3 regions of the Marinobacter sp. W-8 genome follow, and region 1 is predicted to be linked to each of the others. Evidence: riboswitches for the same ligand, from Rfam matches in the RefSeq annotation. Region 1 holds a riboswitch; each other region holds the start of a gene.
The links. A riboswitch is a leader RNA that binds a small molecule or an ion and turns the genes downstream of it on or off. The one in region 1 is predicted to bind cobalamin.
Positions count from the first base shown of each region.

Region 2: linked by a shared signal. The riboswitch ahead of ACF8YQ_RS01045 (TonB-dependent receptor plug domain-containing protein) and the one ahead of ACF8YQ_RS14250 (ribonucleoside triphosphate reductase) in region 1 are both predicted to bind cobalamin.
Region 3: linked by a shared signal. The riboswitch ahead of ACF8YQ_RS17915 (ribonucleoside-diphosphate reductase subunit alpha) and the one ahead of ACF8YQ_RS14250 (ribonucleoside triphosphate reductase) in region 1 are both predicted to bind cobalamin.

Region 1 is NZ_CP172297.1:3,051,342-3,061,172, forward strand. Features, by position in the region: gene ACF8YQ_RS14230 (methyl-accepting chemotaxis protein) at 1-565, opposite strand, end outside; gene ACF8YQ_RS14235 (DUF488 domain-containing protein) at 674-1,036, opposite strand; gene ACF8YQ_RS14240 (anaerobic ribonucleoside-triphosphate reductase activating protein) at 1,072-1,776, opposite strand; gene nrdD (anaerobic ribonucleoside-triphosphate reductase) at 1,778-1,924, opposite strand; partial or broken gene ACF8YQ_RS14250 (ribonucleoside triphosphate reductase) at 1,917-3,671, opposite strand; cobalamin riboswitch at 3,814-4,017, opposite strand; gene ACF8YQ_RS14255 (helix-turn-helix transcriptional regulator) at 4,078-4,284, opposite strand; gene ACF8YQ_RS14260 (AraC family transcriptional regulator ligand-binding domain-containing protein) at 4,248-4,724, opposite strand; gene ACF8YQ_RS14265 (hypothetical protein) at 4,796-4,984, shown strand; gene ACF8YQ_RS14270 (ferric reductase-like transmembrane domain-containing protein) at 5,143-6,474, opposite strand; gene ACF8YQ_RS14275 (TetR/AcrR family transcriptional regulator) at 6,677-7,315, shown strand; gene ACF8YQ_RS14280 (efflux RND transporter periplasmic adaptor subunit) at 7,299-8,621, shown strand; gene ACF8YQ_RS14285 (efflux RND transporter permease subunit) at 8,618-9,831, shown strand, end outside.
Region 2 is NZ_CP172297.1:243,930-253,760, forward strand. Features, by position in the region: gene cbiB (adenosylcobinamide-phosphate synthase CbiB) at 1-520, shown strand, start outside; gene cobD (threonine-phosphate decarboxylase CobD) at 517-1,575, shown strand; gene ACF8YQ_RS01040 (hypothetical protein) at 1,594-2,793, opposite strand; gene ACF8YQ_RS01045 (TonB-dependent receptor plug domain-containing protein) at 2,813-4,783, opposite strand; cobalamin riboswitch at 4,915-5,144, opposite strand; gene ACF8YQ_RS01050 (cobalamin-binding protein) at 5,237-6,118, shown strand; gene ACF8YQ_RS01055 (iron ABC transporter permease) at 6,149-7,108, shown strand; gene ACF8YQ_RS01060 (ABC transporter ATP-binding protein) at 7,108-7,878, shown strand; gene cobO (cob(I)yrinic acid a,c-diamide adenosyltransferase) at 7,889-8,500, shown strand; gene ACF8YQ_RS01070 (cobyric acid synthase) at 8,501-9,831, shown strand, end outside.
Region 3 is NZ_CP172297.1:3,859,690-3,869,520, forward strand. Features, by position in the region: gene ACF8YQ_RS17915 (ribonucleoside-diphosphate reductase subunit alpha) at 1-2,096, opposite strand, end outside; cobalamin riboswitch at 2,227-2,424, opposite strand; gene ACF8YQ_RS17920 (substrate-binding periplasmic protein) at 2,690-3,484, opposite strand; gene nhaB (sodium/proton antiporter NhaB) at 3,598-5,103, opposite strand; gene glmS (glutamine--fructose-6-phosphate transaminase (isomerizing)) at 5,432-7,264, opposite strand; gene glmU (bifunctional UDP-N-acetylglucosamine diphosphorylase/glucosamine-1-phosphate N-acetyltransferase GlmU) at 7,294-8,658, opposite strand; gene ACF8YQ_RS17940 (F0F1 ATP synthase subunit epsilon) at 8,810-9,232, opposite strand; gene atpD (F0F1 ATP synthase subunit beta) at 9,271-9,831, opposite strand, start outside.

The sequences.
Region 1 (9,831 bases):
GGGTGGCCTCACCCGCCCGGAATGCAAGGTTACGGACTTCTGTCGCCACCACGCTGAACCCCCGCCCGTGCTCGCCGGCCCGGGCGGCTTCGATGCTGGCGTTCAGGGCAAGTAGCGAAGTCTGGTCAGACACACCGTCAATAACATCCACCAGCGACGTTATGCTTCCGGTTTCTGTTTCCAGCGCCTCGATCTGCTCCGAAGAACTCACTACCTTCTGGCGTGCGCCATCCAGGCGCTGTACCAGCGTTGCCATGCCGTCGCGCACCCGGCCGGATTCATCCCGGGTTTTCAGGGCTTCACTACGCCGGGAACCGAGCAAATCCGACAACTCGCTGAAGGATCCTTTGAGTTCGCTCAGCGAGGAACCGAACTGACCAAGACCTGCCATCAGTCGGTGGCCAAGCTCAAGTTCTGAGCGGGTCTTTACCAGCGCATTGCGCTCTTCCTCCAGTTCGGCTTCCAGCCTGCGATTCTGCTCATCTCGCTCAGCATATGCCTTGTTCAATGCCGACAGCTCCGCTTGAAGCGCTTCCACACGCTTTGTGGACGGCCAAAAACCCATAATACTACTCCAGCCCTTCAATAATGATTCATATTTTATACATGTTTTAGATCGTGGCAGTAAGGGTTTGTAACAACAGGCCGAACCCAAAGCGGGTAGCGGATGGCTTCAGAGCGTTTCGTTCAGGATATAATTCCGCAGCGCCACCGCGTTGTTGTGCTCGGTGTCTTTGGCAGCAAACACCAGCGTTATGCGTTTGTGCTCATCAATGATCTTCCGGAGTGTTTCCCGATCCTCTGCGGCTCCGTCGGACTTGAGTTCTTTCAGGTAGCGTTCCCTAAACTCCGGCCATTTGTCCGGATCATGGCCAAACCATTTGCGTAATTCGGTAGACGGCGCCAGCCCTTTCAGCCAGTGAGCAATGTCGGCATCTTCTTTGGCAACGCCCCGGGGCCAGATGCGGTCTACCAGTATACGCGGGCCGTCTGAGCGGGCGGCGGTGTCGTAGGCTCGTTTGAGTCGGATATCCATAAACGCTCTCCCGATTGAATGAGTCTGCCCTCAGACTACTCCCGGATGTCGAGGGTTTCAAAAAGCGGAGTGAGTTTGTTACTGACGTTTTGCTTGTTTTCCATACTCAGATACCCGGCCCCGATGGTGTCGTTCAGCATCTGATCACTGCGCGCGATCTGCACTGCAAACCGGCGCACGCCCTGATCTGACAACTGCTCCCCCACGGTAATTACCTGCTCCGGTGACTGTAGGGCACCATGCCAGGTCATCCGGCATTCGAAGTCCACGTCGGCCTTTTGCAATGCGGAGATAGCCGCCCAGCTCTCCTGCCCGGAATGGCGGTTGGTGGTGATGATTTCATAGTCTGAAGGTAGCGCCTTGATGTCCAGGCCCACCCAGTCCAGCCAGGGCAGCAGCGGCTCCAGCAACTTCAGGTGCGGGGCACCGGTGTGCAGGCCGTTACGAAAACCTAGTTCGCGGGTTTGCTGAAGGGCCGGTAGCAGGGCTTTCTGGATGGTGGGTTCGCCACCGCTGAACACTACGGCATCCAGTAAACCCTGCCGGCTTTTCAGGTGCCGGCGGGCTTTTTCCCAGGTTATTTCTTCATCATCGGCTCCCAGTGGTATGAGATGAGGATTATGGCAGTAATGGCAACGCCAGGGACAACCCTGCAGGAACAGGGTTGCCGCCAGGTGTTGCGGATAATCGACGGTGGAAAAGGCGGCCATGCCTCCGATCACCAGGTTATCCGCCGTCATTTCAACGCTCCCGGAAGTGGGTGCGTTCGCGATGCTCGGATTGCTTGCCTTTGTTGAAGGCTGAGACCGGGCGGTGGTAACCCATTACCCGGGTCCACACTTCGCAGCGCTGGCGTTGGCTGTCATCGGGAAGTTTCTGGTTATCCATGCTGAACTCCTTCTTTGCTTCTTGGGGAAGTGTCGGTCGTGACCGACTGTGACTGCCCAGCGAGCAGCAGCTCGTCGCATTTCGGGCAGAATTCGTGTTCTCCGTTCAGGTACCCGTGTACCGGGCAGATAGAGAAGGTGGGCGTGACTGTGATGTACGGCAGCCGGTAATTCTCCAGCACCGTTTTCACAAACCGGCCGCAGGTGGCGGCATCGCTGATGCGTTCACGCATGTACAGGTGCAGCACCGTGCCACCGGTGTAACGGGTTTGCAGTTCATCCTGAAGATCCAAAGCTTCAAACGGGTCGTCGGTGTAACCCACCGGAAGCTGGCTGGAATTGGTGTAATAGGGGGCATCCGGTGTACCTGCCTGCAGGATACCGGCAAACCGCTTCTGGTCTTCCTTGGCAAACCGATAGGTGGTGCCTTCGGCCGGAGTGGCTTCCAAATTATAGAGATGGCCGGTTTCTTCCTGGTATTGCTTCATCCGCTCCCGCACATGATCCAGCAGTTCCAGCGCAAAGGCCCGGCCCTGCTCGGTGCTGATATCTTCCTGATCACTGGTAAAGTTGCGGACCATTTCGTTCAGGCCATTCACTCCAATGGTGGAAAAGTGGTTTCTCAGGGTGCCCAGATAACGCTTGGTGTAGGGGAACAGGCCTTCCACCATCAGTCGGCCGATCTCCTGGCGCTTGGTTTCCAGGCTGTCCCGGGCCAGATCCATCAGTTCACTCAGGCGGGCATAGAGCGCCGGCTTGTCTCCTTTATACAGGTAACCCAACCGTGCACAGTTGACGGTGACCACACCCAGCGAGCCGGTCTGTTCCGCTGAGCCAAACAGGCCATTGCCCCGCTTGAGCAGTTCCCGTAGGTCCAGCTGCAGGCGGCAGCACATGGAGCGCACCATGTTGGGTTCCAGGTCGGAATTGAGGAAGTTCTGGAAGTACGGCAGGCCATAGCGGGCAGTCATCTCAAACAGCCGCAGGGCATTGTCGGATTCCCAGTTAAAGTCCCGGGTGATGTTGTAGGTGGGAATCGGGAAGGTGAACACCCGGCCCTTGCTGTCACCCGCCGTCATCACCTCAATGTAGGCCTGGTTGATCATGTCCATCTCGGCCTGCAACTCGCCGTAACTGAACGGCATTTCCTCACCGGCAATAATGGGTATCTGTTCCCGCAGGTCGCCCGGGCATACCCAGTCGAAGGTGATGTTGGTGAACGGAGTCTGGGTGCCCCAGCGGGATGGCACGTTCAGGTTGTAAACAAACTCCTGGATGCACTGGCGCACGGTGGCGTAGTCCAGGTTGTCCTTGCGGATAAACGGGGCCAGGTAGGTGTCGAAGGAGCTGAAGGCCTGGGCGCCGGCCCATTCGTTCTGCAGGGTGCCAAGAAAATTGACCATCTGGCCGATGGCGCTTGAGAGGTGCTTGGGCGGGGCCGCTTCCACCTTGCCTGGCACGCCGTTCAGGCCCTCGTGCAACAGGGTACGCAAAGACCAGCCGGCACAGTAACCACTGAGCATGTCCAGGTCGTGAATGTGCAGGTCTGCCTGACGGTGAGCCTGGCCGATTTCCGGGGTATACACCTCGTTCAGCCAGTAGTTGGCAATCACCTTGCCGGCGGTATTCAGAATCAGGCCGCCGAGGGAATAGCCCTGGTTGGCATTGGCATTCACCCGCCAGTCACTGCGGTGCAGGTATTCACCAACAGTAGCGGAGATATCCAGCAAGGCCGGGTCAGCAGGGTGCGAGGTGGTGTGGGCAGACATCAGGTTCCTCCTGGAAGCGCGTCAGGTTGTTGCAATAGGTACAGCAACGTTCGCGAAGACAGGAGGACAGGCACGGGCGAATACCCGAGACATGATCAGCTGTTCACCCTGAATCGCGAAGGTGCAGTGCTTGTGCCCTGGCAGGTCTTCGGACTCAGGGGCGTGAGCCTTCCGGCTCTGCCTTACGTAGCGACTTCCCGGCTTGCGCCAGTGTCATCATGCCACGTTCGTTCCCCAATACCGCTGCGCGTCAGTTCCGGATTCTCACCGGATTCCTTGCCACAAACACAACATGTTGTGGCTTACCAAGACAAGAGCACTATATACGCCAATAAATCTGGATTCAAGGAAATCCTGCAGGCTCTTGTCACTTTCACAGAATGGATTAAAAAGAGGGAGGAGGCACTCGGTAAACGCTTGGCGCCACGCCCTGCCATCGTTTGAATGCCTGGGAAAACGTAGAGGTATCACTGAATCCCAGCCGGAGTGCAATGTCACTGATGGTCAGATCACTCGGCTGCAACAGCCGGCAGGCCTCAGCATTGCGGTACTGCTCTAACAGCTCCCGAACCAACAAGGCAGCCGCCACCATATCCCGCGCCAGCACAAACTGGCTGACCTCCGGTTCCAGAGGTGGTGGCGTGAAACACAAAAATCCTTATCGCCTTCTTCCCGGTATTCGATACCACTGAACGCATAGGTCAGCGGCAGATAGTTCAGGGCCAGTGACAATGCCTGTGCCGCCGTGTTGCAGCACACCAGACCATAGCCCCACAAACCATAGGCAGAAAAGTGGTAGTGATCGCCAAGAGCCGCCGCATGGCTTTGCGCATCCGGCACCTGAGCCAGAATGTTCGCGACCAGGCGCAGCTCCTGGCGAGCCAGAATGTCGGTATTGGGATTATTGAGGTCACCCTCGGCCAGCCCTGTTCCTGCCAGTAGCCGTGTCACACTGGCGCCCTGCGCCTGAAAGAAATCCACCATCAGCCGGGCACTGGTTATTCCGCGCCGATATTCGTCGAAGCAGCTCATGGAATGTCCCCAGCCCGGAGTCAACGTAGTCTGAACCAAACCACAAAAACAATAACCACAGGTACATCAAGATGAGCCAAGCTGCTGAAGACCGCGCAGACTTGGAGCTGTTTCTGGACGAAGCCAGGCGCTTTGTTCACAACCGCCTTCAGCTGGCACCGCTATGCACTCGCCGTCGCCAGCTACAACGAAACCGGCATCGCCCTGGTCACGCCACCGCCAAGAAGGCCCCGGGGGCATTACCGCCGACCTGGAGTTGACGCCCGGAGAGCCCTCACTGGAAACGCCCGAGCGCTTCTGGATTCCAGAGCTCGCCTGGCGCTTCCGGTTCTTCTGGCAGCAGCAGAACTGGTGTGGGCGTAATCTGTATCAGAAAGCTCGGAAGCAAGGCTGGCTCCAGCACCAGTAAGTGCAGCCCTCAACGCATATCAAAAAACTCCCGGTGCATCCGCCGGGCCGGCATACCCCATTTCCGGAACTGGTTGAACAGCGTATTGGCCAGCCCCACCGGGCCGCAGTACCACAGGCTGGCGTTCTGCCAGTCGGGTACCGCATCCCGGATTTCCTCCGGCGTCAGCCGGCCTTCGGTGCGGCTGCATCGAATGACCAGGTTCACGCCCGCGGCTTCCGCATCTGCCCGCAACTTGGCCAGGGCCTCCTCGCTGACATCCGCGGTAGGATGGAACAGGTAAACGGTGCGATTGTCAGGACAACCCGCCAAGCGTCCCATCCGGGCAATAAATGGCGTAATACCAATACCCGCCCCTACCCAGATCTGGGTGCGGCAATCATCTTCAAAATCAAAGCCGCCATAGGGCCCCTCCAACGCAACCGGCATACCCTCGCAGATCCGGCGGCTGGCCCGGCGGGTGTGGTCGCCCAGTTCCTTGACCACAAACTTCAGGCACCGGGTTTCCGGGTTCCAGTCTGATGCAATGGTGTAAGGGTGCGGGCCTTCCGCCGCATCCGAGGTGATAAAGGCAAACTGCCCGGGGTTATGGCCAGACCAACCCTGCGTTAGCTTCACCAGAAATTCGAAAACTTTCAGGTCCGGATATCGGGTGACCGAAACCACCTCCCCCGGCACCTTCCGAACCTTGCCCGGCCAGCCAAGCAGAAGTAAAACCGCTGCGATACTGCCGGCGACAACAGCGAACTGGGTCAGCCAGCCAATCGGCGCCGCCCAATAATCAAACTTCATCAGGATAAAGCTGTGCCAGGCCAGGGGCAGAAAAGCCACCGCCAGCAGTTTGTGAGTTTTACGAAACAGGTGGTAAGGAAAGGCTTTTACCAATGCCAGCACAATCAATACGGCCGCGGCGTAGAAAGCCCATTCTCCCAGGGTTTCTGCCAGCCCCCGCTGCCCCCTGAACCAGGCTTCCAGGCCGGCGAGTTGCTGTCCCGCCCCTTTGCCGGCCGGCTTCTCCAGCCAGCCCCAGCCCACCATCCACTTGGTGCCCTTGGCCCACCACCAATGCAACGTAGCCAGCACCAGTGAACCAATGCCCAGCCATTTGTGCAGCCGGTACACCTTGTCCAGGCCACCAACCCAACGCTCCAGAACCCGGAGCCGCAGTGCCAGCACCAACGCAACTGCCATCATCACTACGGCCAGAATGCCGGAAAACTGCACAAACACCGACCGGAACGGGAAGTAAGCAAACGGGCTCACCCAAAGGCTATCGGCTGCGAACCAGACAACACTGACGACTGCAACCAGCCCCCAGAAAAACAACGGAATACGCGACATGACAATTTCCTCTGCGTCGCCATCAACAAATAGCAAACTACGCTTACCACCGATCGTAATGCTTGAGGTAAATCAAACCGGATGGCCTTTACACGGTTTTTACCTACACCCTGAACCATGACTAGCCCACCTTGTTTCTTGCGTAATCGGCAACCACCTACCAGAATAAAGCAATTGATTACTTTCTTTCAGGGAAGCTCCAATGGCAACCACAAAAGCGCCCGAAAAACGAACCTACCAAAGCACCGAACTGCGCCAGTCCGCCACTATCGAGGCGGTCGTCCAGCTGTGTGCCGAACAGGACCCGGCCACCCTGACCACCGCCCGGATTGCCGATGAAGTGGGGCTGTCGCAGGGTGCGCTGTTCAAGCATTTCCCGAACAAAAGCCGGTTGTGGGAATCCGTGGCAGGCTGGGTCTCGGAGCAACTGACCAGCCAGGTGTTCCGGGAGGCGGACCGGCACGAACACGCTGATCAGGCCCTGGAAGCCATGTTTCGCGCCCATGTGGGCTTTATCGCCCGACACCCGGGCATTCCCCGTCTGATGCTGGGTGAGCTGCAAAAACCCGGCAATGGCCCGGCCAAAACCATCATTCGCCAGACCCTTGCCCGCTACCGCAAAAAGGTGGTCGGTTTACTGCAGCTCGGCATCGAACAGGGTCGCATAGCCGCCGGTATCGATACCGAAGCGGCGGCGGTGTTGTATCTGGGCGCCATTCAGGGGCTGGTGGTTCAGGGCATGGTCAGCGGCGAGATTGCCACCCTTGAGCAGACCGCCCCCCGAATCTTCAAACTTTACAGCGCCAGTTTTCAGGAGATGAGCAATGACCCGGAAAAATAAACTGACGCTGGCGCTGGCCCTGATTGCCGGCATTGCCTTTGTGGTCATCATGGTAAAGCTGAAACAACCCCCGGAAAGGGGCGAGGCTCAAGCAACTGCGACGCCGGTGCGGATTATGGAAATCACTCCCCGTAAGTTCCGTACCGAAGCCCGCGGCTATGGTCAGGTGCTGCCGGCCCGAAGCTGGAATGCGGTGGCCAATGTGGGTGGCCGGGTTATCTGGAAACACCCGGAGCTGGAGAGCGGCAATATCATCTCAGAGGGCACGCGGCTACTTGAGATCGACCCGACCCGCTATGAACTGGCCGAAGCCTCCGCCAAGGCCGACCTGGCTGGCATTGAAGCGGAGCTGCGACAACTGGACCAGGAAGAACGCAATACCGGCGAGTTACTCAAGCTGGAAGAACACCGGTTAACACTGGCACGGCGGGAGCTGGACCGGGCTGAAACCCTGGTGGCGCGGGGTGCCCTGTCGCAAACCCGCTACGACGAGCAACAACGGGCCACCCTGCAACAGGAGCAGGCAGTCCAGACCCTGCGCAACCAGCAGAACCTGATTCCTGCCAGGCGGGAGACCCTGCAAGCCCGTATGGCCAGAACCGAGTCTGCCCTGGCCAGTGCCCGGGAAGACCTGGACGACACCCGTTTTGAAGCGCCCTGGGATCTCCGTGTCCACCAGGCCGACATCGACACTGGCCAGCATGTCAGCCCCGGGCAGACGCTGTTTATTGCCGACGACATCACCCGCGCCGAAGCCACCGTGCAGCTGGAAGTGGCGGAACTGCGCCGGGTGCTGTCGCAGCTGTCCGGGAGCAGCCTGCCGGAAACCGGCTCCAACAACCGCTTCGCCGACTTTCATGACCAATTACCCCTGGACGACCTGGATATCCGGGTAACCCCCACCAACATTCCGGATGCCCACTGGCCGGGCAAACTCACCCGGGTCACCAGCAGCCTGGACCAGGCCACCCGCACCGTTCAGGCCGTTATTTCTGTAGACGAACCCTACCGAAACGCCAACCCGCCGGCACGCCCGCCCCTGGTCCGCAACATGTTTGTGCAGGCCAGCATTACCGCGCAGACTCCCGAGCCGGTCATCGTCATCCCCGCCAGCGCGGTGCATCAGGGCATGGTGTACCTTGCCGATGAGGACAACCGCCTGCAACGCCAGCCCGTGTCTGTCGCCTGGCAACAAGGTGAAGATGTCATTATCGATGACGGACTGGCACCGGGAGGCCGGCTGGTTCTGGATGACCTGGTTCCTGCCATCGACGGCACCCTGCTGGCCCCGGGAGATCAGCCATGATCCGCTGGTTCGCGGGGCACCCGACCGCCGGTAACCTGCTGCTGATCCTGATTCTGGCCGTGGGTCTGTTCGCCGCGCCCAATCTGACCCGGGAAACCTTCCCCGACTACCTGCCGCCGGAAGTCAGCATCACCATGGAATACCGGGGTGCCACCGCTGCGGATGTGGAGGAAGCCATCTGCCAGCGACTGGGCGAAGCGCTGCAGCGGGTGGATTACATGAAGGAGGTTTCCTGCACCGCCCGGGATAACCAGGCCCAGACCATTGCCAGCATGGAACCCCGGGGCGATATGGGCCGGTTCCTGGATGATATCCGCACGGAAATCGAAGCCCTGACCGACCTGCCCGAAGAGGCCGAAGACCCGGTCATCCGGGAGCTTTACCGCACCAGCCTGGTCGCGGCCATCGCGGTGTACGGGCCCATGAGTTTCTCTCACCTGGAGGCCTACACCAGCCAGCTGGAAGACCGCCTGTTCGCCATGGAAGGGGTGGCCGATGTGATTCCCGTGGGCCTGTCCCAGCGCCAGTGGCACATCGAAGTGTCCCGGGACCTGCTGCGCCAGTACGGCCTCGGCGTACGCGACATAGCCCGGGCCATCAATAGCCAGAACCTGGACATGCCCCTGGGCACTATCGAGACCGACAGCCAGGACATCCAGCTGCGGTTTGTGGATGAACGCCGTTCCCTGCAGGCCCTGGCCGAACTGCCGGTTATCGGTGGAGCAGCCGGCGCTGTGCTGACGCTGGGCGACATTGCCACCATCACCGAGGCCCACGAACGGGAGGAGGAACGGGTGGATTTCAACGGCCAGCGCGCCATCGTTCTGGAGATCCACAAAAACCGCCATGACGATGCCCTGCGGGTGATGGATTCCCTGGAAGCCTTTATCGACGAGGAAAAGGCCCGCCGTGGCGGCAATGTCGAGCTGGAAATCACCCAGAACATGACCTCCATCGTCGAAGACCGCCTGCAAATGCTGGTAGGCAACGGCATCACCGGCCTGCTGCTGGTGGGTCTGGTGATGGCCCTGTTCTTCCGCCCCCGCCTTGCCTTCTGGGCCCTGTTTGGCCTGCCCGCTGCCTTTGCCGGGGCCTTTGTAGTAATGGCCCTCACCGGCCTGTCCCTGAACATGATTACCCTGGTGGCACTGCTGATGGCCATCGGTATTGTGATGGACGATTCGGTGGTGATCACCGACAACATTGCCCA
Region 2 (9,831 bases), 1.1 Mb from region 1:
ATCCATGCTGGAAAACGGTGCGGATGCGGTGTTTTCAAGCGTGTTCTGGTATCTGGTCGCTGGCTTGCCCGGACTGGTTTTGCACCGGCTGGTGAACACGCTGGATGCCATGTGGGGCTACCGGACGCCACGATATCTGTATTTCGGACGCTTCGCCGCCAGGCTCGATGATGCTATGAACTGGGTGCCTGCCCGGCTAACTGCCTTGACCTATGCGTTGCTGGGCAATACCCGGCTGGCCGTGAAATGCTGGCGTGAACAGTCCGGGGCATGGGACAGTCCGAACGCCGGCCCGGTGATGGCAGCAGGAGCGGGCGCGCTCGGTGTCACTCTGGGCGGCCCGGCGCCGTATCCCGGTGGCGTGAAGCTGCGACCGCTGTTGGGCAGCGGGCAAGGCGCCACGGCGCAAACCGTGGAGGGCGCGATTTCCCTGGTTCAGCGCGGCGTGATGCTGTGGCTGTTGGTGTTGTTGGCCTTGGCCGCAAGTCTGAATGCGTTCTGGCCAGGAGGTATCGGGTGACAGCGTTCGATGGTGGTGATTTGCCGGAGCATGGAGGCCGCCTGAGGGCAGCGGCTCAGCGCTGGGGCATTCCTCCGGAACAATGGCTGGATCTCTCCACCGGTATTAATCCTGTGCCCTGGCCGGTTCCGGCAATTCCGGCAGAGGTATGGCAACGGCTGCCGGAGCCGGAAGATGGGCTGGAAGAGATTATCCGTATCTGGGCCGGGGCACCGGAGCGTGCCTGCTGCCTACCCGTAGCGGGTTCCCAGGCGGCGATCATGGCCCTGCCAGCGGTTCGTGCCCGTAAGCATGGTTTCGGTCGGGTGGCCGTGCCCATGCCCGGTTATCGTGAGCATGGTCATGCCTGGCGGCGAGCGGGATTCGACGTGGTGGCGATTCCTGAACAGGCGACAATGCAAGCGGAGCTGGCATGGCTGGATTCTGTGGATGTGGTGGTCTGGATACAGCCGAATAATCCGACCGGGCAGTTGATCCCCGTTGAACAGTTGCTGGTTTGGCGGGAGCGTCTGCGAGCGCGGCAAGGTTGGCTAATAGTTGATGAGGCCTTTTTGCCGGCTTGTGACCAACAGAGCCTGATAGCTGCGGGGGCCCTGAAAGGACTGATCGTCCTCAAGTCCATGGGCAAGTTTTTCGGTCTTGCGGGGCTTCGTGCAGGCGCTGTGATAGCTGAGGCAGAGACAGGCAGAGCTTTGAGATCTGAGCTGGGCCCCTGGCCCGTGAGCGGACCAGCGCGCTATATGATGGCGGAAATGCTTCAGGATAGAGCCTGGCAGCAACAGACAAGGGATCTGCTTGAACACCAGAGCCAACGATTGGGGGAGCTGTTGTCTGAGTCAGGGCTTGGTCTCAGTGACGGCACGATTCTGTTCCGTTATCTGAGACACGCCCGGGCTAAGGACTTTCACCGAGAACTGGCGCAGAAGGGTATTCTGGTGAGGTTGTTCGAGAATCCCCTTGCAATCAGAGTTGGACTTCCGGGCACTGAGCAGGAATGGCGTAGACTGGAACAGGCGTTAGAGCGCCTGGTAGGGCAGTGGGCGGGCGGCCACTAAAGCCGCCCGCTGTCGAGGTCAAGGATTGGTGACTACTGTGCCGAAGCTGATCGCGATAGGTAGCAGTGAGGTTTCAATGAAATCGGCCTGACTGTTGTCGGAAGGGTCGATGACCCGCACGCCCGGATTCGACAGAGTGGCGTCTGCCAGCCACAAACGACCTTCAGGGCTTAGCTCGATATCCCGAAAATCCATACCGGTCAGATTGTTGACTAAGGCCAGGGAGGTAGCGCCCTGAGACGGATTAAAGGATTGAAGCGAGATATCCTGCCAGCCCGCGTAGTTCAGTATGTAACCCTCAGTCGGGCTGATGATGACGACATCATTGATCTGAGTGTCAATGTCGGCGTCTGGAATCATTGAGGAAACCTGATAGGTCTCAGGGTCAACGACATCCAGGCTTGTGCCCTCAAAGGGCGCGGAAAAGCCTCCCAGATTAGTGATGACCAGCCCGATGCCTTCAACGTGCTGGATGTTGGAAGGGTTCCTGCCAATGAGAGGAATGCCTTTCACTGTGTCGGTAGCACTGGCATTGGTCTCGATTTCTGTGTCCGTTGTGGTATCAAAAACCGCAACGTACCCGTCATTGGTGGGGCTGTAATTGCTATCGAGCCGTTGCATGGTGATAAACAATTTGCCGTTTACGACAGCACCGGCTGACATCTGAACTACATCGCCCTGACTGTCTGTGGGTACATAGTCGCTTAGATCCAGGGTTTTGCCGGTGAAAAAGTCCTCAGCCCGGTTGGCGGAAGGGTTTACAACCCATGCCTCGTTTTTACCGTAACGGAGCAGATACCCTTTGCTTTCATTGGCAAAGACGATCTGGTACGGATTGGCGCTGCCTTGATCACCGGCTTCCAAAGTGCTGGCTTCCCAGACTTCTTTCCCGGGGTTTTCAATGTCGACCTTCAATACTTGGTCGCCGTTGAACTTCCTGATCAGGTAATAGTGCTGACCATAGCCATTCACTGTGATGTCCGAAATGCCGCTGAAATAACCTCCCGAAGCCTGCATGCCGGTATCTTGTATCGATACCAGCTCTACCTCACCGGAGGTGTAGTCATCGGCCGCCGTGGCTACGACCCCGAAGTTCTCGGTAATCACAGGGTCCGGTGTTGAAGATGAGGAATCGCCACCACAACCGGTCAGTCCGATGGTCAGTGCGAGCGCTGCAAGGGTGTTTGTGCGCAGTGAGAAAAATTCCGTTTGGTTCATGGTATTGCCTTTGTAATGGTCAGAAGGAATGCTTGATGTTGATAAACCAGCCACGCCCGGGGCCAGGGAACCGATTGAAATCCTGGTAGATTTCGTCGGTGATGTTGCGAACTTCCAGTCGTGCCTCAGTCATGCTCTTGTCCGGCCAGATCCGTTGCCATTGCACCGTAGCGTTAAGCGTCTCTCTGGCATCAGCTTCCAGGATATTGGCGGAGTCATAATAGAGTTCATCGTCCACCTGATAGGACAGGTCGATCTGGAAGGGCCTGAAACGCCAGCGGGTACCGGCAAGAAACGATTCGTGATAAATACCCGGCAACCGCTTTTCGAAACGCGTGCGCACTGAATTGTCGGTATTTTCCGACTCCTGCACTGTGGCATTGCCGTAGAGGGACCAGGTGGGGGTGATGGAGAAAACCCCATCCAGCTCCACGCCATAAACCTCGGCTTCCAGGTTGCGATAACGGCCGACGCCGCGCGCATCGTAGGTTGCGATTACCGCAGGGTCGAGCACCCGGAAATACCCCGTGGCTTCGGCATGCCCCCAGCCCTGGTCTATGCGCAGTGTCAGGTCGTAGTTCATGGATTCTTCCGGCTGCAGATCCGGGTTGCCGATAAACAGCCCCTGCTGACCATAAAGTTCCTGGAGCGTAGGAACCCGCACGTTATTTGCGATGTTGCCAGAGAGTGTCCAGTTGTTATCAACCAGATGGGTCAGGCCGAGCTGCCAACTGGTGTAATTGTCTCGGGAACGGGTAGCCTGGGTGGTTCCGTCTCCAAGTGATTCGTCTGATTCATCCCGAACGTGTACCTGACGAATGGCGGCCTGGGTTTTCCAGCGGTTATCGCGACTCTGCCAGGCGTGTGAGAGTGACCCCGTAGCCTGGAAGCGTTCCCGCTCATCCCGAGGGTCTGGGTCTTGTCTGTCGTCCTGCTGGTAGTCATAGCGGGTGGTATCAAAGCTTAGCGTGATGGTGTGGTTGCCAAGCAAAGCGGAGAGGGTATTCACCAGCCCAAGCTGTTGTGTGTCGGTTTTTACATCGGAGACTCCGAGACCTACCCGGCCGCTGGTATTGTCGTAGTGTTCGGTGATATCGCCGACAATCAGGCGATGGCTGGAGTGCAGCTTGCCCTGTAACCATCCACGTTCCTGACCCTGAAGTTGTAGGCGAAAAGTTTCGTTCGCCAGAGACGCATCGTTGTCCCGCCAGTTCTGGATAGTAGGCACACTTTGCTCATAGCGGGTGTATTGGAGCAGAGCGTTGACTTTTGCGGTCTGGGTTATTTCCCAGCCCAGTTTTGTACTGAACGCGTCCTGTTGATAATCAGCATTACGACGCTTTGTGGTCTTGCCATCGTTCGGGTTGAACCAGTCGCTGTCGTTGGGGTATTCGAAGTCGTTATTGCTGGTTTGTCGATCAAGCGACACCCAATAGTAAAAATCGTCGTGGCTGCCGCTGTTGAAGAGGCCGGTTCGGTAAGTATCAAAGGAACCAGCGCCGACATTGATGCTGGTGGCATCCTCGATGTCTTTGCCAAGACTCTCCAGTACCACCACACCACCGATGCCCGCCTGAGGCAGCTGTGCCGGGGCTCCACTGGGGTACACCTGAATACGGCTGACATCAGTTAACGACAGTTTGCCGAGGTCAACACCGCCGGTGACCGGATCGTTCAGTAGCATGCCGTCCAGAACAACCTGTACCTGCCGCGAGGTCGATCCTCGAATGGACACTGACGAGGCGCTTCCCAGTCCGCCGCTTTGTCGGATCTGGACGCCGGCCTGATCGCTAAGAACATCAGCGACTGAAGCGGTCCGGTTTTCGATGCTGGACCGATCCAGAACGCGCACGGGGCCTGTCGCCTGGCTGGGGTCTACATCGCTGGCGGCGTTGATGGGAGTGGCTTCCACCACGATAAAAGGAAGTGTATCTTCTGCGATGACATTGGTGGCCATCAGCGAAAAAATGGAGATAACAATTTTCTTCATCAGGGAGATGGGCACCGGCTGCATTTCTTTGTGTCTGCAACCAGCATTGTTGCGGTTTCTGGTTGCCTGAACAGCTACCAAAAGAGAAGAGGCATATACGCCTGCTCCGTGTTCTGACCCTCCGTCAAAAGCACTGATAGCCGGTAGCAGGCCGGTCTCCGGGCTTGCGGCTGGCATTCTTGCCAGAGTAGGATGCCTTCCCACAGCGTTTTGCTGCAGTGGCTGGCTCAGGGCCATTCCTCTCGTACCGCATACCGTTGCGGGGGCAGCGTCGGAATTTCACCGAACTTCCCAGTTTCACCCATCGCTCAGTCGAACAGTTGTCGCGCTTGAGGTGGGCACCTGCTACGGATAAAAAATTTGAGTAAGAGTTTACGGTGTGGCCAAGAGGTCGTCAATAAATGACAAATAGTTCAGAGTTAGCCAGCGCTCAGCCAGCGCTCAGGAGGTCTCATGATAGTCATTCGGGTTTTAGTGCTTTTACTAATGCTCTCCAGCCATGTGGTGGCTGATGTCTGTGCCACGGACGATAACGGAGTGGAGCTTTGTTTGCCCGGGCCTGCCCAGCGCATCGTGACACTATCCCCCGGGGCGACGGAGCTGGCGTTTGCCGCCGGTGCTGGTGAGCAGGTTATCGCTGTTGTTGATTACAGCGATTATCCCCCGGAGGCTGAAATGTTGCCCAATGTCGGGAGCCATACCCGGATTGACCTGGAGACATTGGTCGCTCTTAAGCCGGATCTGGTGGTTACCTGGGTGTCTGGTAATCCGGTTGAGCAGGTCAATATGCTCAATCAGCTTGGCATGGCCACTTTTGCGATTGAGCCACGAACGTTTGAAGGTGTGTCCTCGGTGTTGGAGAGGCTGGCGTCGCTCGCGGGTACAGAGTCTGAGGGTTATGCTGAGGCGGCCCGGTTTCGACAGGGAATTGCCGCATTGGCCAAGCAATATCGGGGGCGTGAACCCGTTCGTGTGTTTTATCAAGTGTGGGATCAGCCTTTGATGACGATCAATGATGAGCATCTGATCGGAAAGGTGATTTCTTTGTGCGGTGGCCAGAATATTTTTGGCGAGATGGCTCGCCTGGTGCCGCGTATCGGGCCGGAAGATGTTCTGGCCGGTGACCCCGAAGCCATCCTGTCGGGCGGCACCGATGAAGACGGCAACAGTTATACAAGCCTTGAGCGCTGGAGGGAGTTTGGCGCGATGGCGGCGGTAGCGGCGGATAATTTGTTTATCATTCCGGCCTCGCCCATTTCACGCCCCACGCCGCGTTTGCTGGAAGGAGCGCGCACCATTTGCGAGAAACTGGATGTGGCGCGTGCTCGGTTGTAATAACACAAGGATCCGCTTGAGGGACCGGGAATGATGCGAGCGCTGACAATACTGACGGTTATTGCGGCACTGGCTTGTGCGCTTTCCCTCGCCGTCGGCAGTGTTACTATCCCGCCCGGTGATCTGTGGCAGGTTGTTCTCGGGCAGGGTGATACGCTGGATCGAACCCTGTTAATTGAACTTCGTTTACCCAGAACGCTTTCGGCTTTTGCCGCAGGTGGTCTGCTCGCGATTGCGGGGGCTTTGATGCAGGTGTTGCTGCGAAATCCGCTGGCCGACCCCTATGTACTGGGGCTGTCCGGTGGTGCTGCCACCGGTGCGCTGCTGGCCATGCTTGCCGGGGCTGGAATGTTGCTGGTGTCTGGCGCGGCCTTTAGTGGTGCGATGTTTGCGACTCTTTTGGTGTTCGGGCTCGCCCATGGCACAGGGAGCTGGACGCCGTCGCGATTATTGCTCACGGGTGTTGTTACCGCTGCTGGCTGGGGCGCAGCAATCACCCTGATGCTTGCCATTACTCCCTCCCATAAATTACCAGGGATGCTGTATTGGTTGATGGGCGATGTGTCGTATGCCCGTTTGCCATGGCCAGCCGTGGTGGTGCTGGTGATTGCGGTTATTGCCTTGATGCCGCTGGCACGCAGCCTGAACGTGCTGGCCCGGGGGCCGTTGCAGGCCGCGGCTCTGGGCGTGTCGGTTCGCCCCCTGGAATGGGCTATTTATCTGTTGGCCAGCCTGCTGACGGCCACGGCGGTAACCTCGGTGGGCAGCATCGGGTTTGTCGGTCTGATCGTGCCCCATATGCTGCGCCTCGTCCTTGGGAATGACCAGCGTATCATTCTGCCGGCAAGTGCCCTTGCTGGCGGTACCCTACTGGTTCTGGCCGATACATTGGCTCGAACGGTGATTGCACCGGAGCAGTTGCCGGTGGGTGTGATTACCGCCTTGCTGGGTGTGCCCACCTTCCTTTACCTGTTGCACCGGAGCCGATGATGACGATTCTCTCAGCTCGCGAGCTAATCATTGATGTTCCGGGGCGCTCGAATGGTACGCAGCTCAGCCTGGAGGTAGCTCCTGGCCAGATCTGGGGTGTTTTGGGGCCGAACGGCGCGGGGAAAACCACGCTGTTGCATACCCTGGCAGGGCTAAAAGCACCCAGGTGCGGTGAGGTGCGGCTTGATGATGTTGAATTAGCTGCCATGCCCCGGCGGGAACTGGCCCGGAAGCTGGGGTTGGTATTTCAGGAGCGACAAGACAGCTTTCCTGCCACGGTACTCGAAACCGCATTGATTGGTCGCCATCCTTGGTTGTCAGTTTGGCAAAGTGAACAGGCCGAGGATATCCGTCGGGCAGAAGCCGCGCTTGACGCCCTGGACGTTGGTGAGCTTGGGGAGCGTTTGCTGAATACCTTGTCCGGCGGTGAACGACAGCGCGTTGCGATCGCCACATTGATGACTCAGGATCCTGCTGTATGGCTGCTTGATGAACCGACCAATCATCTGGATTTGCATCATCAGGTCCAGGTGATGCGGCTATTGAGTGTCTGTGCCCAGTGCGACAAGAGCATCTTCATGTGCCTGCACGACCTGAATCTGGCCGCTCGATGGTGCACTCATGTTTTATTGCTGTACCCGGACGGCCAAGCCTGTTGGGGGCCGACAGAGCTGATGCTGGTGCGCGATGCCCTGGAAGGCCTCTATGGCCAGAAACTGATTGAGCTGCATAAAGATAACATTCGCCTGTTTGCACCGGCGAACGACTGAAGGAGATTCCGTGAAAGACCGCGCCAAAGACCCCGAACGCCACGCCAGGCGCATGGCAGCAAAACAGAAGATCATGCAGGAACGCATCGCCCGAGCCCAGAAAGAACAGGGCGTGTTGCTGGTGCTCACCGGCCCCGGCAAGGGCAAAAGCAGTTCCGGCTTTGGCATGGTGGCCCGGGCTCTGGGCCACGGTATGAAAGTGGGCATCGTCCAATTTATCAAAGGCGCATTCAGCACCGGTGAGGAAGCTTTCTTCCGTGGACTGCCGAACGTGACCTACCACGTGATGGGCCAGGGCTATACCTGGGACACCCAGAACCGGGAACAGGATGTGAAGAGCGCAACCGATGCCTGGGAAGTCGCAGCTGGCATGCTCAAAGACGACAGCTACGACCTGATTCTGCTGGATGAACTGAATATCGCCCTGAAGTACGATTACATCGATCTCGATCGGGTGCTGGACGACCTGCAGGCTCGTCCGGAAATGCAGCATGTGGTGGTCACCGGTCGCGGGGCTCCTCAGGAACTGATTGATCTCGCTGATACGGTCACCGAGATGGGTGTGGTCAAACATGCCTTCAAGGATCAGGGCATCAAGGCCCAGAAGGGTGTGGAGCTGTAAATGCCCACCCTGATGGTGCAGGGCACCACCTCGGATGCTGGCAAAACCACGGTGGTGGCTGCCCTGTGCCGTTGGCTGGCGCGCCAGGGCGTGTCGGTGGCGCCGTTCAAACCCCAGAACATGGCGCTGAACAGCGCAGTCACCGTGGATGGCGGCGAGATTGGCCGTTCCACGGTATTACAGGCGCTGGCCTGTGGCCTGGAACCCCACAGCGACATGAACCCGGTGTTGTTGAAACCCCAGAGCGATTGCGGCGCCCAGGTGATCTTGCGGGGCCAAGTCCACGGCAACATGGACGCCCTGGATTATCACGCCTACAAGGCGCAGGCGATGGCCTCGGTGATGGCCAGCTGGCAGGCATTGAGTGCCCGTTACGACGTGATCATTGCCGAAGGCGCCGGCAGCCCCGCGGAAATCAACCTGCGCGCTAACGACATTGCCAACATGGGCTTTGCCGAAGCCGCCGATTGCCCGGTGTTGCTGGTAGGGGATATCGACAAGGGCGGTGTCTTCGCCCAGCTGGTGGGCACACTGGCGTTGATTTCCGACAGTGAGCGGGACAGGACGGCGGGCTTTGTCATCAACCGGTTTCGTGGTGACATCGGCCTGCTGGAGCCCGGCCTGGACTGGCTGACTGAGCATACCGGCAAGCCGGTGTTCGGCGTTCTGCCCTATCTGCATGGCCTGGTGATCGACTCGGAAGATAGCGTGGGAACTAGCGGCACCAGTGAGGCCGGGGCCCTGAACGTGGTGGTGCCGGTGCTGCCCCGGATCAGCAACCACAACGATTTTGATCCGTTGCGACTCCACCCGGGCGTTGACCTGGTTTTCGTTGGCCCGGATGAACCCATTCCGCCAGCGGATCTGATTATTTTGCCCGGCAGCAAAAGCACCCGGCACGACCTTCAGTGGCTGAAGCAACAAGGCTGGCCGGAGACCATCCAGAAACACCTGCGGTATGGCGGCAAGCTAATGGGTATCTGTGGCGGCTTCCAGATGCTGGGGCTTAAAGTGGAAGACCCGGAAGGGCTGGAAGGTGAAGTCGGCACTACGAAGGGCCTGGCCCTGTTCGAGATGGTGACCCGTATGGTGCCCGGCAAGCAGCTTCGAATGGTAAATGGCGGGCTGACCTCCCATATTGCCAGCACGGCGGTGACAGGCGCCCTGAAAGGCTATGAAATGCACAACGGTGTCACGGAAGGCGCGGCGCTGGTGCGCCCATTTGCAGAGCTGGAAGGCCGGCCGGATGGCGCCGTCAGTGCGGATGGCCAGGTGGCGGGTACCTATATCCACGGCGTCTTCGACGAGCCAGCCGCCTGCCATGCCATTCT
Region 3 (9,831 bases), 810 kb from region 1:
CTCCACAGCGAGCCTTCGTAGGTTTCGTAGGCGCCCCGCTCACCGGCCAGCGTGGCGGAGGCACGCAACGCGAAGTAGCTGAGTTGCTCCATGGCGACATCGGCGAACTCCACCGCTTCGGCGCTGGTGTACGGCAGGCCCAGCTGGTACAGGGCATCCTGGAAGCCCATCAGGCCAAGACCCACCGGGCGGTGCTTCAGGTTAGAGTTGCGAGCCTGGGGCACGGCATAGAAATTTATGTCGATCACGTTGTCCAGCATGCGCACCGCCGTGGTGACGGTACGCTCCAGGCGCGCCACGTCCAGTTCGCCGTCCTTGATATGGGCAGCCAGGTTCACCGAACCCAGGTTGCACACGGCAATCTCGTCGGCACTGGTGTTCAAGGTGATTTCAGTACACAGGTTGGAGCTGTGCACCACGCCCTGATGCTGCTGCGGCGAGCGCAGGTTGCACGGGTCCTTGAAGGTGATCCAGGGGTGGCCGGTCTCGAACAGCACGGTGAGCATCTTGCGCCACAGCTGTTTGGCCGGAATTTTCTTGAACAGCTTGATCTTGCCTTGCTCGGCCAGGGCTTCGTAGTGCTGGTAGCGCTCGCGGAAGGCGTTGCCGTACAGGTCGTGCAGATCTGGCACATCGCTGGGGGAGAACAGGGTCCAGTCGCGGTCTTCGCGCATGCGTTCGATCAGCAGATCCGGCACCCAGTTGGCGGTGTTCATGTCGTGGGTACGGCGGCGCTCATCGCCGGTGTTCTTGCGCAGTTCCAGGAACTCTTCGATGTCCAGGTGCCAGCTTTCCAGATAGGCACAGACCGCGCCCTTGCGCTTGCCGCCCTGGTTCACCGCCACGGCGGTGTCGTTGACCACTTTCAGGAACGGCACCACACCCTGGCTCTGGCCGTTGGTACCCTTGATGTGGGAACCCAGTGCACGGACCGGGGTCCAGTCGTTGCCCAGACCACCGGCCCATTTGGACAGCAGGGCGTTATCGCGAATGGCCCCGTAAATGCCCTCCAGGTCGTCGCCCACCGTGGTCAGGTAGCAGGACGACAGCTGGGAATGCCGGGTGCCGCTGTTGAACAGGGTGGGCGTGCTGGCCATGTAATCGAAACTGGACAGCAGCTCATAGAATTCGATGGCGCGGGCATTGGGGTCGTCCTCACGCAGTGCCAGGCCCATGGCCACCCGCATGAAGAACACCTGGGGCAGTTCCAGGCGGGCCTTGTTCCAGTGCAGGAAGTAACGGTCGTACAGAGTTTGCAGGCCCAGGAAGCCGAACTGGAGATCGCGTTCCGGTTTCAGGGCGTTGCCAAGGCGTTCCAGGTCAAAGGCCGCCAGGGCTTCGTCCAGCAGTTCGTAGCGGATACCGGCGTGGATAAACGCTGTCAGAGCCTGTGGATAAATCTCTGCCAGCGGAAGACTGCGGGGCAGGTCCAGGGCTTCCGCTGTTTCCAGCCGGAGCTGTTCCAGCAGCAGGCGGGCGGTTACGGCGCTGTAGTCGGGTTCCCGTTCAATGCGGCCCCGGGCGGTCATGATCAGCGCGGTCAGCACTTCGGTGCCCTCAATACCGTCGTAGAGGTTGCGCAGGGCGTCTTCCACCAGCGAATCGCCGTTGATGCCGTCCAGCCCGGTGGCGGCTTGCTCCACCTGCTGTTTCATCAGTCCCAGATCCAGCGGCGCGATGCTACCGTCGCTCTTTTTCACGGTCAGGTGCGGGTGCGCTTCCACCGGCTCGTCCACGGCGCGCTGGCGGGCGTGTTCTTCACGGTACAGCACGTAGGCCCGGGCCACTTTCTGCTCTTCGGCCCGCATCAGGGCCAGTTCCACCTGGTCCTGGATGTCTTCGATGTGTACCTTGCCACCGGCCTTGAGGCGGCGGCTGATGGCCTGCACTACCTGTTCGGTAACCCGGTGCACGGCGTCGTTGATGCGGGCGGAACCGGCTGCCTGGTCCCCTTCCACCGCCAGGAAGGCTTTGGTCACCGCGACACTGATCTTGGCCGGGTTGAAACTCACCAGGGTGCCGTTTCGTTTGATAACTTGCAGGGATTGGGTATCGGTCGCGGGGGCCGGGGGTTCGGCAATGGCAGTGGCTGTCATGGTGCTCTCCTGAATTCGCGTTGGTTCCGTTTCACCCTCGCGAACGCAGTGGCACACCTTGCCCCGAATACGGGCAGGCCTGACCAATCTGCTCACCCTTGAATCGCGAAGGTGCAGTCCAGAAACCCATGGGGGGCTTCTGATCCCTGGCAGGTCTTCGGACTCAGGGGCGTGAACCTTTCAGCTCTGCCTAACGTGGCGACTTCCCGGCTTGCGCCAGTGTCATCTTGCCACGCTCGTTCCCCAATACCGCTGCGCGTCAGTTCCGGGTTCTCACCGGATTCCCGACTACCCTGTGATCAAGATGATCAGAGATTGATCACAATATATGGTAGTCAACCAAGGACCCGGTCACTATATAGGGCCGAATACGCCAAGACAAGGCACTTTTTGCAACGGAGCCTGTCCATCTCCAGACCACTGGATTTTAGGAATAGATGTGAGAATTTCGCTGCTTTTGGCCAGTACCCTGACGCTCGGTCTCGCCGCCAGCCCGGTGCAGGCCACGGCCTGGTATGGTGATCTGACCCTTGTGAAATAGTCCGCTTGCAGGACTGACTACGGGAGTAATCCAACCACTGGATTTACCGGTACTACTCCGGAAACCCGGGCACCACATAGGTTTTCTGGAACCGGCGCACCGGCGGTACCTCGCCACGCTCGGCCAGGCGCAGATAGGCATCATCAAAGGCCTCACGCAGAATGGTCGCGCGCGGATTGGCCAGGGAAAACAGCCAGGCTGCGTTGCGGCTACGCATTTCCGACCCGCGAATCTCTGCATCTGAGTTGCGGCTCAGGGTTTCCTTCACCGGTTGCCGGTAGTCCAGCAGGTAATCACCGCGCTTGCGCTTGAGCATGTTGAGACCGGAGCGGTGATTCGGTGCTTCGGTGATCCGGATATCGGGTTGGGCCGTCAGCCAGTCTCTGAGGCCGGCATAGGTATAGCCGCCGATCAGAATCACGGTTTTGTTGCGCAGGCGATCCATGTGATCCACCGGTGGCGCGCCCTCCAGATACCAGGCACTGAGTTCCACCGGAATCGGGCTGATCCAGCTCTCCAGTACATCGTCTTTCAGTGCAGGAATGTCGGTTAGCCCCATCCATAAATCGATAGTGCCATTGGTCAGATAGAGGTAGGTACGTGCGACGGGCAGATAGATGAATTCCAGTTGGTAACCCGCCTCTGCCGCCACCTTGCGGGTGATATGCACAAACTCGCCGGCGGGCTCTCCCTGCTCGTTTCGATAGCTGATGGGCGGGAATTCAACATAGGCAACACGAACGGTTGAGGATGCTTCAGCCGACGTCTCTGAGGCGCTCAACGGTGAATGGAACAGGCTCATCCCGATGAAGACCAGGGCCACAAACGCCAGGGGCAGTCGGGACAAACACAAAATAGATTGTTGGCAACTGCGCATGTATACCGCTTTTCTTTTATCTGTTTACCTGAAGGTTAACAGATCCTATGAAAACTGTGCGGTGAAATGTGCAAAACCTTGACTCAGAACGCGTGGGTGACCATGTACAGACCCACACCTCCCATCACGATGGTGTAAGGCAGAGCCATGATCACCATGCGCCCATAGGACAAACGCACCAGAGGTGCAATGGCTGACGTGAGCAGGAACAGGAACGCCGCCTGGCCATTGGGTGTAGCTACGCTCGGCAGGTTGGTACCGGTATTGATGGCTACGGCCAGAGTCTGGAAATGATCATAGCTGATGCTGCCGGCATCCAGCGCCTGTTTCACTTCGCTGATGTAGACGGTAGCGACAAACACGTTGTCGCTGATCATCGACAACAGCCCGTTGGCAATGAAGAACATGCCCGGCTGCTGGCCTTCGGGCAGCGCCAGTACGTAATCAATGATCGGTTTGAACAAGTGCTGTTCGTGAATCACGGCTACCACGGCGAAGAACACCACCAGCAACGAGGTAAAAGGTAGGGATTCCTGGAACGCCTTGCCAATCTGGTGTTCATCCGTCACGCCGGTAAAGGAGGTAATCAGGATAATCACCAGCAGACCAATCAGCCCGACCTCGGCAATGTGGAACGCCAGGCCAAACACCAGAATGACCGCGGCCACCGCCTGAATCCAGAGCGCCGCCTGATCGGACTTGGTTCGCCGCGCTTTTTCGTTGTCGGCAAACTCTTCCAGAACCCGGCGCACCGGCTTGGGCAGTCGACCGCCATATCCAAACCAGCGCAGTTTCTCCAGCGCCCAGCACGTGGCCAGGCCCGCAAACAATACCGGGACGCTGACCGGCGCCATGTGCAGGAAAAAGCCGGCGAAATCCCAGCCCACCACCTTGGCAATCAACAGGTTCTGGGGCTCACCCACCATGGTGGCCACGCCACCCAGGGCGGTACCGATCGCCCCATGCATCAGCAGACTGCGCAGAAAGGCCCGGAAGTTTTCCAGATCTTCCCGGTGCAGCTCAATCACTTCGTCGTCGCTGTTGGTGTTGTGGTCTTTCTGCTGGTAGCCCTTGCCGGATGCCACCTTGTGATAGACCGAGAAGAACCCTACCGCGACGCTGATAATGACCGCGGTGACGGTCAGGGCGTCGAGGAACGCGGACAGCACTGCCGCAGCGCTACAGAACAGCAGCGACAACGCCGACTTGGACCGTACCCCCACAAGAATCTGGGTGAAGGTCACCAGCAGCAGCTCTTTCATGAAGTAAATACCCGCCACCATGAACATCAGCAGCAGGATGACAGGGAAGTTGGTCAGAACCTCATGGTACACCGCATCCGCGGACGTCAGCCCGATCAGCAGGGCCTCCACCGCCAGCAAGCCCCCCGGGAGCAGTGGGTAGCATTTCAGCGCCATTGCCAGGGTAAAAATAAACTCACCGATCAACAGCCAACCCGCCACGCCGGGCCCAAGCAGATACATGACAATCGGATTGATGACCAGAAACAGCAGAATGACCTGCTTGTACCAGACGGGCGCCTTGCCAAGAAAATTATGGGTGAAGCCGGAGATAACAGTCGTGGGCATTACAGACATCTTCTGAGAAATCGGTTTGTTGGTATTGTGCGCCAGAAGACCCGCATCTTCCTTGATATTTACGTACCGGAGTATGGTCCGAAGGTACGAATTTCAGTCCGCTTTTGGTCTTAATAACAAAAAGAAGGCGAGATAGAGCCGGGCACCACAAGAGATTTAAGTAATACTACTTAATTACTGCCGAAACGGCGACGGTATTTTAACCGATTTCTCGATTAATAAGGTAACTTTCTGAACAAATGACGGTCACGGCCTGATATCGGGACTGATATTTTCAGGACCGGATCCAGGCAGGCTCCGGCCCGTTTTAAATGGTGGCCTATTCCACCGTCACACTCTTGGCCAGGTTCCGCGGCTGGTCTACGTCCGTGCCCTTCAATACCGCCACATGATAAGACAGCAACTGCAGCGGTACGGTATACACGATGGGCGCGGTAATCTCATGCACGGGTGGCAGTTGCATCACGTGGATGCCATCTTCCGGCTTTACATCCGCCGCCTTGTCGGCAAACACGAACAGCTCACCGCCACGGGCGCGTACCTCTTCCAGGTTGGATTTCAGCTTTTCCACCAGGTCGTTGTTAGGAGCCACGGTAACCACCGGCATCTCACTATCGACCAGTGCCAAGGGGCCATGCTTGAGCTCGCCGGCCGGATAGGCCTCGGCGTGGATGTAAGAAATTTCCTTGAGCTTCAGGGCCCCTTCCATCGCCACCGGGAACTGAGAGCCGCGGCCCAGGAACAGGCTGTGGTTCTTGTCCATAAACGCCTTGGACATCTCTTCAATGTCGGCATCCAGAGCGAGGACGTCACTCACCTGCTTGGGCAACTGATGAATGGCGGCGACGATGTCTGCCTCTTTGTCTTCGCTCAGGCCATTGTGGCGCGCCAGCGCCAGGGTGAAGATCAGCAAGGCGGTAAGCTGGGTGGTGAACGCCTTGGTCGACGCCACACCAATTTCCGGACCGGCCTGGGTCATGATGACCAGATCGGATTCCCGCACCAGGGAACTGCCCGGCACGTTGCAGATGGCCAGAGCCGCTCGGAAGCCCGCCTGTTTGGCTTGACGCAATGCCGCCAGAGTGTCGGCGGTTTCGCCGGACTGGGAAATGCACAGGAACAGGGTATCCGGCTGGATCACGTGTTTGCGATAGCGGAACTCGGACGCGACTTCCACGGAGCAAGGGATGCCGGCCAGGTCTTCAATCCAGTAACGGGCCACCATGCCGGCGTGGTAGGAAGTACCACAGGCGATGATCTGAACGTGGCGCACGTTTTCCAGCAGGTTGGCGGCATCGGTGCCCAGGGCCTGTTCCAGTACCCGGCTGTCAGTGATCCGGCCTTCCATGGTAGCCTTGATCACTTTCGGCTGCTCGTAGATTTCCTTGAGCATGTAGTGGCGATATTCGCCTTTGTCTGCAGAGTCAGCACCGTGTTCGAATCGGGTAATGGTCCGCTCCACCGGCTGACCACTGCGATCGTGGATGCGGATGCTGTCCTTGCGGATATCGGCGATATCGCCCTCTTCCAGGAACATGAAGCGGTCGGTCACCGGCAACAGGGCCAGCTGGTCAGACGCGATAAAGTTCTCGCCAATACCGACGCCAACTACCAGAGGGCTGCCCTCGCGACAGACCACCAGGTGATCCGGCTCATCGGCATGAACAACGGCCAGGGCGTAGGCACCGCGCAGACGCTGAATGGCCGCCTTTACCGCTTCATAGAGTTTGCCCTGTTCACGAAAGTATTTCTCGATCAGGTGCGCGACCACCTCGGTATCGGTCTGGGAGGTGAACTCAAAACCCTCGGCCCTGAGTTCATCCCGGAGTTCCTGGTAGTTCTCGATGATGCCGTTATGGACGATGGCCAGCCGCTCGCCGGACATATGGGGATGGGCATTCACCTGCGAGGGCTCCCCGTGGGTGGCCCAGCGAGTGTGGGCAATACCCAGGTGACCAGCCAGGGGGTTTGCTTCAATGGCATCAGCCAGGGCCGCCACCTTGCCGACTTCCCGGGCTCGCTGCACCAGGTGCTGGCCATTGATGACGGCCATGCCGGCGGAGTCGTACCCCCGGTATTCCAGGCGGCGCAGGCCCTCCAGCAGAATACCCTGGACATCCCGTTCAGATACCGCTCCTACAATCCCACACATGCTGTTATCACCTGTTCGTTAATCGTTGGTTACGCTTTTTTCGGCCGTTCCCAGCCGGCGATGTTGCGCTGCTTGCCACGGGCCACCGCCAGTTCCCCTTCGCTGATATCGCGGGTAATGGTCGAGCCGGCACCAATGGTGGCCTGTTCCGCTACGTTCACCGGAGCGACCAGTGAGGTATTGGAGCCGACAAATACCCCGTCACCCAATACCGTCTGGTGTTTGTTCACACCATCATAATTGCAGGTGATGGTACCTGCACCCACATTCACATTACGGCCCAGTGAGGCATCACCAACGTAACTGAGGTGATTGATCTTGCTGCCCTCCCCCACCACGGCCTTCTTGGTTTCGACAAAATTGCCAACCTTGGTGTTGGCGGCCAGTTCCGTGCCCGGACGCAGGCGCGCGAACGGCCCGATCTGCGCGTTGGCCCCTACCACGGCCCCTTCAATCACGCTGTTGGCCTTGATCTCGGCACCGTCAGCGATGGTGGCGTCTTTGATCACGCAGTTAGGTCCGATCACGACGTTGCTGCCCAGGCTTACCCGGCCTTCAAAGACGGCGTTCACGTCTATCCACAGGTCGTTGCCAATGGTGAGCTCACCACGCACATCAATGCGGGCCGGGTCAGCCAGGGATGCGCCCTCGGTCATCAAACGCTCGGCTTGCTGACGCTGGTACCAGCGCTCCAGTTCCGCCAGTTGCAGGCGGTTGTTCACGCCCTGAACCTCGAATGGGTTCAGCGGCTGGGAAACCGTCACTGACAAGCCATGGTCGACCGCCATCGCGATAATGTCAGTCAGATAATACTCGCCCTGGGCATTGCTGTTGGACAGAGCGGGCAGCCATTGCTTCAGGTGACTGGCTGAGACCGCCAGAATGCCCGTGTTCACTTCCTGAATCTGCTGCTGTTCAGCGGTCGCGTCTTTCTGCTCGACGATGGCCTGAACCAGGCCTTGTTCGTTGCGAACGATCCGGCCATAACCGTGGGGGTTGACCATATCCACCGTCAGCAAAGCCAGATTCCGTTCGTCCAGGTCGGCGACCATGGTTTCCAGGGTGTCTTTGCGAGTCAGAGGGACGTCACCGTACAACACCAGCACCCGGGCATCATCCGGCAGTGCCGGCAGAGCCTGGGCCACGGCATGGCCGGTACCCAGTTGCTCGGTCTGCAACACCCAGTTCACCGAGTCGTCTTCCAGAGACGCCCGAACCTGATCGGCTCCGTGACCAATCACCGTGTGAATTTTCTCCGCGCCCAGTTGTTTTGCGGTATCAACCACATGGTGCAGCATGGCTTTACCCGCCACCGGATGCAGCACCTTGGGCAGGGAGGATTTCATGCGGGAGCCCTGGCCGGCGGCCAGGATCACAACGTGTAACGGGCTCATGGGGCAATCAGCTCCGGTATTCAAAACGTCCATAAATGAAAAAACCGCGTCCCGGTGGAATCTCCGACACTCCGTTTACGGAATACCGGGCCCTCCACCTGAGGATGCGGTTCACTGTCAGGCCAATCCGGGCGCTGACACAGGCTCTGCTTTAACGCAGGTGCTTGCGCAGCTTCTGGATGGTGCGCAGCTGAGCGGCCGCTTCGGCCAGCTCGGCAGCAGCACGCGAGTACTCGAACTCGCCTGTCTTGTTCGCCAGTGCCTTCTCGGCTTGCTTCTGGGCTTCCAGGGCCGCTGCTTCGTCCACATCCTTTGCACGAACGGCGGTGTCGGCCATCAGAGTAACCAGATTGGGCTGTACTTCCAGGTAACCACCGGATACGTACAGAATTTCCTCACTGCCACCCTGCTTGATGATCCGCACTGCGCCGGGCTTCAGCTCGGTCAGCAGCGGAGCATGGCCATACTGGATGCCAAGCTCACCTTCGGTACCGGTGGCGATCAGCATCTCCACCAGGCCCGAATAGATTTTTTCCTCGGCACTTACGACGTCACAATGTACGGTCATAGCCATTTCTTACGCCTCTTGGGTCTGAAAGGAAAAAAGGTGTCTTACTTACCTTCCTTCTCTTTCATTGCCTTAGCTTTCTCAATCGCTTCTTCGATGCCGCCGCACATGTAGAACGCCTGCTCCGGCATGTCGTCGTAGTCACCGTTGAGAATGCCTTCGAAGCTCGCGATGGTCTCTTTCAGAGACACGTACTTACCCGGAGAACCGGTAAATACTTCAGCAACGTGGAACGGCTGCGACAGGAAACGCTCGATCTTACGGGCGCGGGATACGATCAGCTTGTCTTCTTCAGACAGCTCGTCCATACCCAGGATCGCGATGATGTCTTTCAGTTCCTTGTAGCGCTGCAGAACGTTCTGAACACCACGGGCAACGTTGTAGTGCTGCTCACCAATCACCAGCGGATCCAGCTGACGGGAGGTGGAGTCGAGCGGATCGATCGCCGGGTAGATACCCTTGGAAGCGATGTCACGGCTCAGTACCACGGTCGCGTCAAGGTGCGAGAAGGTGGTGGCCGGAGACGGGTCAGTCAAGTCATCCGCCGGTACGTAGACCGCCTGGATAGAAGTGATGGAACCGGTCTTGGTAGAGGTGATCCGCTC